One region of the Novosphingobium soli genome, then DNA from elsewhere that is predicted to be linked to it. Evidence: predicted binding sites of a transcription regulator. Region 1 holds the regulator's gene; each other region holds the start of a gene.

Evidence for each region. Region 1 encodes LexA, which represses DNA repair genes until DNA is damaged. Its sites were predicted from a motif close to GTTCCNCNCTTGTTCT; they were not measured.
Region 2: the regulator LexA is predicted to act here: its motif matches at 776-791, upstream of uvrA (excinuclease ABC subunit UvrA).
Region 3: the regulator LexA is predicted to act here: its motif matches at 1,286-1,301, upstream of ACFFJC_RS01630 (ATP-dependent helicase).
Region 4: the regulator LexA is predicted to act here: its motif matches at 848-863, upstream of ACFFJC_RS17610 (ImuA family protein).

Annotation. Positions count from the first base shown of each region.
Region 1 covers NZ_JBHLWK010000009.1:209,862-212,059, forward strand. The annotation lists gene ACFFJC_RS06400 (ComEC/Rec2 family competence protein) at 1-262, shown strand, start outside; gene lexA (transcriptional repressor LexA) at 519-1,241, opposite strand; gene ACFFJC_RS06410 (molybdopterin molybdotransferase MoeA) at 1,342-2,198, opposite strand, start outside.
Region 2 covers NZ_JBHLWK010000010.1:269,957-272,154, reverse strand. The annotation lists gene ACFFJC_RS07805 (septal ring lytic transglycosylase RlpA family protein) at 152-598, shown strand; gene uvrA (excinuclease ABC subunit UvrA) at 1,011-2,198, shown strand, end outside.
Region 3 covers NZ_JBHLWK010000005.1:58,526-60,723, reverse strand. The annotation lists gene rsmD (16S rRNA (guanine(966)-N(2))-methyltransferase RsmD) at 1-7, shown strand, start outside; gene ACFFJC_RS01635 (hypothetical protein) at 598-1,188, opposite strand; gene ACFFJC_RS01630 (ATP-dependent helicase) at 1,304-2,198, shown strand, end outside.
Region 4 covers NZ_JBHLWK010000022.1:110,667-112,864, reverse strand. The annotation lists gene ACFFJC_RS17615 (DUF6504 family protein) at 1-167, opposite strand, end outside; gene ACFFJC_RS17610 (ImuA family protein) at 88-819, opposite strand; gene ACFFJC_RS17605 (DUF1810 domain-containing protein) at 1,010-1,435, shown strand; gene ACFFJC_RS17600 (thermonuclease family protein) at 1,588-2,001, opposite strand.

The DNA.
Region 1 (2,198 bases):
CTGGCTGCCGCGAAGCTGCCATCCGCGCTGGCTGAAGGTCGACCGGACCATGCTCGGCCGCACCGGCGGACTGGCGATCCGGGTCGACGCCCGGCGCATTCATACGGTGGCCGCTGGGCAGGGCGAGCATGGCTGGTGGCGTCCCGCCGAGCCGACCCCCTGCCGCCGCGCCGCTTCGCTGCCTGCGCAGCGCTTCCCTGCCCCGCAGGAGAGCGGTGGAGCGGCTCGTGGCTGTCTGCGCAGTCCCGCGAAACCTGTGTGAACGCCTGCCCGAACCGGTGGCCGCGCTATAGTCGGCCCGCGTTGATCGAGAGGCAAGCTGCGGCGCGCGCGCGGGCAGGGGGCCGCCGCCGCCACAGGACAGGACCGCGATCAGCCCTCAAGCTGGTCGAAGTGGCCTTCGCAAAGGATGGGCGGACAGGACGATGCCGGCGAGGTGCGATAAGGAGACGCAACGTGAAGTGCGCCGCCAATCCCTGCCGCGTCTCCGCCTCCGCTTCCGCGAAGTCGGCGCGCGATCAGTGGTAGCGGCGGAGCAGGCCGGCCAGCTTGCCCTGGACTTCCACTTCGTCGGGACCGTAGATCTGCGGCTCGTAGGCGGCGTTGGCGGGGTCGAGGCGCACGAGACCGCCCTCCCGGCGCAGGTACTTGAGCGTTGCTTCCTCGCCGCGCACCAGGGCCACGACGATCTCTCCGTCGCGCGCGGTGTTGGTACGCTTCACCAGCGCGAAGTCGCCGTCGAGGATGCCGGCCTCGATCATCGAGTCGCCGGACACCTCGAGCGCGTAATGCTCGCCCGACCCGAGCAGGGCGGCAGGGACGGGCAGCGTCGACTGGCCTTCGAGAGCTTCGATCGGGACGCCGGCGGCGATGCGGCCGTGCAGCGGCAGTTCTATGACGTCGTTGGCGGGCGCCGGCGTCCGCTGCGGCGACCGGCCCTTGCCTGCCCCGGTTGCTGCTGCCGCTGCCGCTGCCACCGAAGCGCTGCCGGAGGCAGGGGCGGGACGCACCGCCTTGGTGCCGGTATCGTCGGGCAGGCGCAGCACTTCGAGCGCGCGGGCGCGGTTGGGCAGGCGGCGGATGAAGCCGCGCTCCTCGAGCGCGGAGATCAGGCGGTGCACCCCGGACTTCGACTTGAGGTCGAGCGCTTCCTTCATCTCTTCGAAACTGGGGGAGATGCCGCTCTCCTCCAGCCGGGTCTGGATGAACCGGAGCAGTTCGTGCTGCTTGCGCGTCAACATTGTCGCTGCCCTTTCATGAACGCCGCGCCGGGGACGCCCCGACCACCCATGTTCTCCTAGTGAACATTGGGAGAACAATCAAGCAACGATGCGCATTTTTTCAAGCGATCCCGCCGCTTGCCAGCAGATAGACGCGCACCTCGTCGCCGGTCGCGGCGGCGGGGGCGAGGGCCGGTCGGTCGATCAGCACGTTGCTGGCCGAGAGCGAGGACAGGGCGCCGCTGTCCTGCAGCGTCAGCGGCGTCACCGCGGCGCCGTCCCACTGCGCGCGCAGGAACTCCCGGCGCGGCCCATTGGCGCGGACCGGGGCCGCCAGGCGCGTCGTGACCTGGCGCGCCACCGCGTCACGCGCGCCCAGCAGCGCGCGCAGGAGCGGCATCAGGAAGTGGTAGGCGGTGACGAAGCTCGACACCGGATTGCCGGGGAGGCCGAGGATGATCTGCCGCCGCCCGGCGCGCTCGCGCGTGGCGACCAGGATCGGCTTGCCCGGCTTGATCGCCACGCGCCAGAAATCGAGGCTGGCGCCCCACGCCTCCAGCGCCGGGCGGACCAGGTCGTGGTCGCCCACCGAAGCGCCGCCGCTGGTAACGATGACGTCCGCCTCGGCCGAGGCCTCCAGCGCCGCGGTGATCGCCTCCAGCGTGTCCTCGACCGGACCGAGGCGCCGGGCGTCGACCGGGAGCGCGCGGGCGAGCGCGAGCACCATGGCGCCGTTGCTGGCCGGCACCTGGTGCGGGGCGCAAGCTTCGGGATCGGCGGCGAGCTCGTCCCCGCTGTCGATCACCACCAGGCGCGGCAGGCGGCAGACGGGCAGGTGCTTGTGCCCTGCGGCGAGGGCGAGGGCGACCTGCGCCGGGCCGAGGAGGGTGCCCTGGGCAATGACTTCGTGCGAGTCGGCGAAATCCATGCCGCAGGGCCGGATGTGCTTGTGCGCCGGATGCGGCGCTTCGCCCGAGA
Region 2 (2,198 bases), on a different contig from region 1:
TTGCTTGCGAGTTGACGCATCGAGGCGGCCCGTTGCCAAAGCGCGACGGGCCGCTTTTGCATGGATGGCCTTAGAGCGGCCTCGCATATAGGACTCCGGCATCGTCCACGACGAAGCGGGGTCCGTTTTGCAAATCCGACCGAACAGCCTGATGGCCGCGCTTTGTGCGGTCGCGATCCTGCCGTTCGCAGGGCCTGCCCAGGCTGACGCTCCGGTCATCCCCGTCGCTGGTGTCAACGTCATCGCGGCTGCAGAAGTTCCCGCCATCACTCAGATGGTTGCCGTGCCGCCACCGGCTCTCGAACCGATCGCGGGCGGCGTCGCCAGCTACTACGGCCGTCACCTCAAAGGCGCCCGCACCGCCAGCGGCGCACGCTATGCCCCCGATGCGCTGACCGCGGCCCATCGTACGCTACCCTTCGGCACTCAGGTGCAGGTGACGAACCCTGCCAACGGCGAGTCCGTCGTGGTCACCATCAACGATCGCGGGCCGTTTCATGGCAATCGCGTCATCGACCTGTCCGATGCCGCGGCCGACCAGATCGGCATCAGCCGCAAGGGCAGCGGCCGCGTGGAACTGGCCGTCTTCGCGGACTGAGCGCACGTACCAGGCGATGTGCAGCACCTGGTTGCACCGCAGGACACCGGCGAAAGCAGCTACTGAACCGCTTGATCTCTGGGGAGAAAAAGTCGGCCGGCGCGGCTGGGAGGGGGTGGGGGAAGCGCCGCGCCGGCCTTCACAAGCGATAACCGCGAACCCTGCAATGCGTTCCCGGCTCCAGTCGTGTTCTGCCAATCCGTGCAGTGCTGGCGATGAGTTGCGCAGGACGAGACAGCATTCTCCGCGTGGCAGCAGCCACAGGCGGAGATAGCGCAAGCCGACGCGATGATGGCGTTCAGGTCGACGCCAGCCTCCCTCCCTTGCGATGAGCGCTTCGCTCCCCATCTACGGCGAAGTCCTGCGCCGGCGCTCTTGAAGCGCGCGAACAAATCTGGAACACAGCCTTTCCATGAGTCTCACCCACATCACTGTGCGCGGCGCGCGCGAGCATAACCTCAAGGGCTTCGACATCGCGCTCCCGCGCGAGAAGCTGATCGTCATCACCGGCCTCTCGGGCTCGGGCAAGTCGAGCCTGGCGTTCGACACGATCTACGCCGAAGGGCAGCGCCGCTATGTGGAATCGCTGAGCGCTTACGCTCGCCAGTTCCTCGAGATGATGCAGAAGCCGGACGTCGAACATATCGACGGCCTTTCGCCGGCCATCTCGATCGAACAGAAGACGACCAGCCGCAACCCGCGCTCGACGGTCGCGACGGTGACCGAGATCTGGGACTACATGCGACTCCTGTGGGCGCGGGTGGGCATTCCCTACTCGCCCTCCACCGGCCTGCCGATCGAGGCGCAGACCGTCTCGAACATGGTTGATCGGGTCATGGCCTTGCCCGAAGGCACCCGTCTGTACCTGCTGGCGCCGGTCGTGCGCGGCCGCAAGGGCGAATACCGCAAGGAACTCGCCGAGTGGCAGAAGGCCGGCTACACCCGCGTGCGCATCGACGGCGAGTTCTACGCCATCGAGGACGCACCCGCGCTCGACAAGAAGTTCAAGCACGACATCGAGGTCGTGGTGGACCGCATCGCGGTGAAGGACGGCATCCAGACCCGCCTCGCCGACAGCTTCGAGCAGGCGCTCAAGCTGGCTGACGGCCTGGCCTATGTCGACCTCGCCGATACCACTGTGGCGGAGCTTGGTGGAGCAGGTGCTTCGACAAGCTCAGCACGAGCGGAGGTTGGGGGAGCCGATGACCCCGCTCATCCTGAGCCTGTCGAAGGATCAGGCGCACCAGTCGAAGCCCCCGCAGCTCAGACTGCTCTCACCAGGGGCATGAAAAACGCCGGCCTCCCCGCCAACCGCATCGTCTTTTCCGAAAAGTTCGCCTGCCCGGTCAGCGGCTTCACGATCGAGGAGGTCGAGCCGCGCCTGTTTTCGTTCAACGCCCCCCAGGGTGCCTGCCCGGCCTGCGACGGCCTGGGCGAGAAGCTGCTGTTCGATCCGCAATTGGTGGTGCCCAACGAGCACCTGACGCTCAAGCAGGGTGCGATCGTCCCCTGGGCCAAGTCCAATCCGCCCAGCCCATACTACATGCAGGTGCTCTCCAGCCTTGCGGCGCACTTCGGGTTCAGCCTGACGACGCCCTGG
Region 3 (2,198 bases), on a different contig from region 1:
GACTTGACATTTAGAACCATTTAGGTTATAAGCCTCGCCATCCGCACTGGAGCGTGGCCACGTTCCGGGACGGTGTATCGGGTCGGCGTCGTGGGCCGTGCGCGGGTTGAAAGCCGTGGACCACGCCACGAGCGTCCTCCCGGAAGCGGTTCACGGACGGGGCGGCTTGCGGCCCTCTCCACCCCCGCTCCCGCGCACCGGTCGCTGGCGCTTGTCGTCCAGGTCCACGCCGCGGGAGAGGACCGGCCCCTGTCTGCGAGCCCGCAGCGCCGGTCCGGACCGTTTCCGCCAGGGCCGAACCGGGCTGCGGCGATGGCTACCCGGTCGTTCGCGACGCGACCTTCGCACCGTCCCCGCGCGCCTGCAGGGACGCCCCGACGCCGGCCCGATGTTCGCCAGCGACTTTCCCCAGGCGTTACCCCGCATTCGCCAGCGGGCAATGAAGCGTGCCCTCGAACCCCTCCGTCAGCGCTGACGCGCTGCCACCTCCCCATCGCTTTGCGACAGGGAGGATCGCCCGCGCCCCGCTCCTCCCCGTTCCGCAGGAATGGGGAGGGGGACCGCCCGCGCAGGGGGGGGTGGCGGGGTCATCTTCCCTTACTTGCCGCCGCGGTTGCGGCAGTTGTCGGTCACCGTCTTGCTGCAGACCGGATAGTCCTTGTCCATCGCGGTGGCCGGCGGCGGGGTCAGCGCGCCCTTGTAGGGACCGCCCTGGTAGTTCTCGTCGGCGGGCATGGCCGGGCGCGCCGCCTGCGAGGCGTTCTGCGGGTCCGGCACGCCGGCGGTCGGCATCCCCGGTCCCGGAGGGTTCGCCTGGCCCGGAGGCGTCGACGGGGTCTGCCCGTTCATCTGCTGGATCACCGAGTTCCATGCCATCTGGCGCTGCTCGGGCGTCATCCTGTAGATCTGGCCGCGCTGGTCGCCGGTGAGCGCCCAGTAGCCTTTCTGCTGCTCGCCCGTGAGCGTCCAGTAGTAGACCTTGTAGTCATTGGGCCAGGACTCGTAGTCGGTCTTCTGCGCCGGGCTCCAGGCGTCGTAGACCGCCTTCTGCTCGGGCGTCAGCGTCGGCGCGGCGGACAAGGTGGCGGGCGAGGTCGAAGACGGGGCAGCGGGTGCGCCCTGGGCCTGGAGCGCCGCGGGGACGGCGAGCAGGAGGGCAGCGGAGCCGGCGAGCATGAACTTGCGCATTGTCTCTCTCCGTATGTGCTTCTGGTTGCCCGATCGACGAACATGCCCGGCAATTGTTCCTCCCGTGCGACGAAGCGGGCTTGCACCGCGTTGCCCCGTTCCCTAGTTGTTCACGGTGAACAATCTGCAAGCCCCTCCCCCCGGTCCCCCTGGCGATCAGGGCACCGATCCGCTGATCGACGGCCTCAACCCGCCGCAGCGCGAAGCGGTACTGACGACCGAGGGGCCGGTGCTGATGCTGGCGGGCGCCGGCACCGGCAAGACCGCGGCGCTGACGGCCCGACTCGCGCACCTGATCCGTGCCCGCCTCGCCTGGCCGAGCGAGATCCTGTGCGTCACCTTCACCAACAAGGCCGCGCGCGAGATGCGCGAGCGCGTGGGCCGGCTGATCGGCCCGGCAGTCGAAGGCATGCCCTGGCTGGGCACGTTCCACGCCATCGCCGCCAAGATGCTGCGCCGCCATGCGGAGCTGGTGGGGCTGCAGCCCAACTACACGATCATCGACACCGACGACCAGCTGCGCCTGCTCAAGCAGCTGATCCAGGCCGAGGGGCTGGACGAGAAGCGCTGGCCCGCGCGCCAGCTCGCCGGCTGCATCGACCGCTGGAAGAACCGCGGGCTGAACCCGGCCGACCTCGACGCCGGGGAGAGCGAGGCCTACGCCAACGGCAAGGGGCAGAAGTTCTACCAGCTCTACCAGGACCGGCTGCGGGCGGTGAACGCCTGCGACTTCGGCGACCTGCTGCTCCACATGCTCAACATCCTGCGCACCCACCGCGAAGTGCTGGAGCAGTACCAGCAGCGCTTCAAGTACGTCATGGTGGACGAGTACCAGGACACCAACCAGGTCCAGTACCTGTGGCTGCGCCTGATCGCGCAGGGTCGCCAGAACATCTGCGTGGTGGGCGACGACGACCAGTCGATCTACTCCTGGCGCGGTGCCGAAGTGGCCAACATCCTGCGCTTCGAGAAGGACTTTCCCGGCGCCAAGGTCATCAAGCTGGAGCAGA
Region 4 (2,198 bases), on a different contig from region 1:
GCAGCGTCCACCGCCGCGACGATCCGGCGGCCATGGTCGGGAATTGCGGTGACGAGCGGTCCGTCGGGCGCGGTGATGCTACGCCCTTCAGGCGGCGATTTGGCTGTCGCCCGTCGCAGCCGGTCGGTCGACCAGTGCGGCAGGTAGACCGATACGACCCGTCGCATCGCAGCCCTCCACAATCCAAGCGTGCGGATTACCGCCGCGTACGCGCTCCAGCGCCACCTGCCAGCGCGGACGGCCAAGGCTCGGGATGCCGAGATCCTCGCTCGGGCTCGCGGTCACCCGCCAGCGCGTGACCGCCGCCGTGCCCTCGGCTGCTTGGCCGACCTTTGCGGCGCGCCGGAAGATGAAGGCCGGCACGCCCGACCCCTCGGCCGCCAGTTGCAGCCGCTTGTACGCGGTGGTGCTGTATTTGCCAATCTCGCCCACGACGCCGCCGATCCCGGCATGGCGCAGGCATTCCTCCATCGCGAGCAGGACATTGGTGTCGCTGCCCGCCTCGATATAGATCACCCGGTCGGGATGCAGTCCGGCGAGGTGGAGCGCGGGCGCAAACAGGTCGCGCCATCGCAGGCACCACAGGACAGGCCCCTCCATCCGCGCGAGAATGCCGGCCAGGAACACCGTGGCGCTTGCATCGTCGGCAAGGTCGGGGCTGCCCGCGACCTCATGGAGCGCGCCGCCGGCAATGCCGCCGCCCGGCAGCCGCGCGTCGATCGCCTCGATCCCGAAGGGCGTGGTTGCGTGGCGCACACCACTGCCCTCGATCTGCGCAATATGCGCCCGCAGCTGATCAAGGACGGTGGCTTCACGCATGGCATTCAAGAGACTCAGGAATTGTTATGTTCTCTGTTTGTTCGTTCTGCTGCGGTCCAGAGTCAAGCATCGGGTCCGTTCCGAATGTGGACAGGACGGCCCAAGTGGCGGGGGAGCGGGCATTTCCTTTTCGAGAAAAAATTTGCATCCGGGCGGCGCACGCCTGCGCGCAGGCTATGACAGCCCCATCATGACCGCTCCCTTCGACCTCGACCGATTCGTCGCCGCCCAGGCGCAGATCTTTGACACGGCCTTTGGCGAGATCCGCCGCGGCGCCAAGCGCAGCCATTGGATGTGGTTCATCTTTCCGCAGATCGCTGGCCTCGGGTCGAGCGAAATGGCGCGGCGCTATGCGATCGGGTCGCTCGACGAGGCGCGCGCCTATCTCGCGCATCCGGTGCTGGGCGCCCGGCTGCGCGACTGTGTGGCGGCACTGCAGGATCTGACCGGCACCAGCGCGGAGGCGGTGTTCGGTGGGATCGATGCCCTCAAGCTGCGCTCGTCCCTCACCCTGTTCGCGCAGGCCGGGGGCGGGGGTCTGTTCATCGCCGCGATCGATCGCTGGTTCAATGGCGAGGCCGATCCGGCGACGCTTGCGCGCCTTGGCCCTCGCTGAGGCAAGGAACCGCTCGCGCGTCGATCGGTTCTGAAAGACGAGGCCGCCTGTTTCCCCCCGCGCATGCGGCCCCTGATACGGACCCGCCGATTCCCCCTTCCGGCGGGTCCATTTCCTCCTCTTTCTGGACCTGAGCATAGGCGCCGTGACGCCTATCGCGCGCGGCACCAGTCGGGCTTGGGCTGGCGGCGCAGCCAGGGCCGTGCTGCGCCGATGCTGATCAGTCTTGCGGCCAGATCGCGCCCGTCGAGCGTGACGCGCGCGACAGTGCGATTATAGCTGCGCCCGATCCGCTCGAAGCGGATCGTCTTGCCATCGAGCAGGGCTTTCGCCTGGCGGGTCGCCGCCTTGCCGCGCGCGAGCTCGGCAGCGCATTTGGCCTGGTCGGCGCGGCTCTCAGGCGCATCGATATCGGCGATCCGGATCCGCTCGCCACTCATCAGGCGAAAGGTGTCGCCGTCGGTCACAGAGCTGATTTTGCCGGTCGCGGCGGGGAGCGCTGCCGCGCTCGACAGGGAGCAAACGAACAACAGGGCGGCGAGGGCGTGTCGGTAGGAGAGGGTCATCGGCCCCGCTCTAGCCGTCCTGACCATCACGAACAAAGGGGCAACCGGCGCGGCGTGCAAACTGGGCGGCGGGGTCGGTGGCGGGACGTCTCATGCCGGCCGACGGAATCCCCCCGCTCTTTGAGGCGCAATCCTTGGTCGCTCCCGCGGACCTATTCGATCAACCCGTAAAGGGTCCGTACGCTCACGCTACGGCC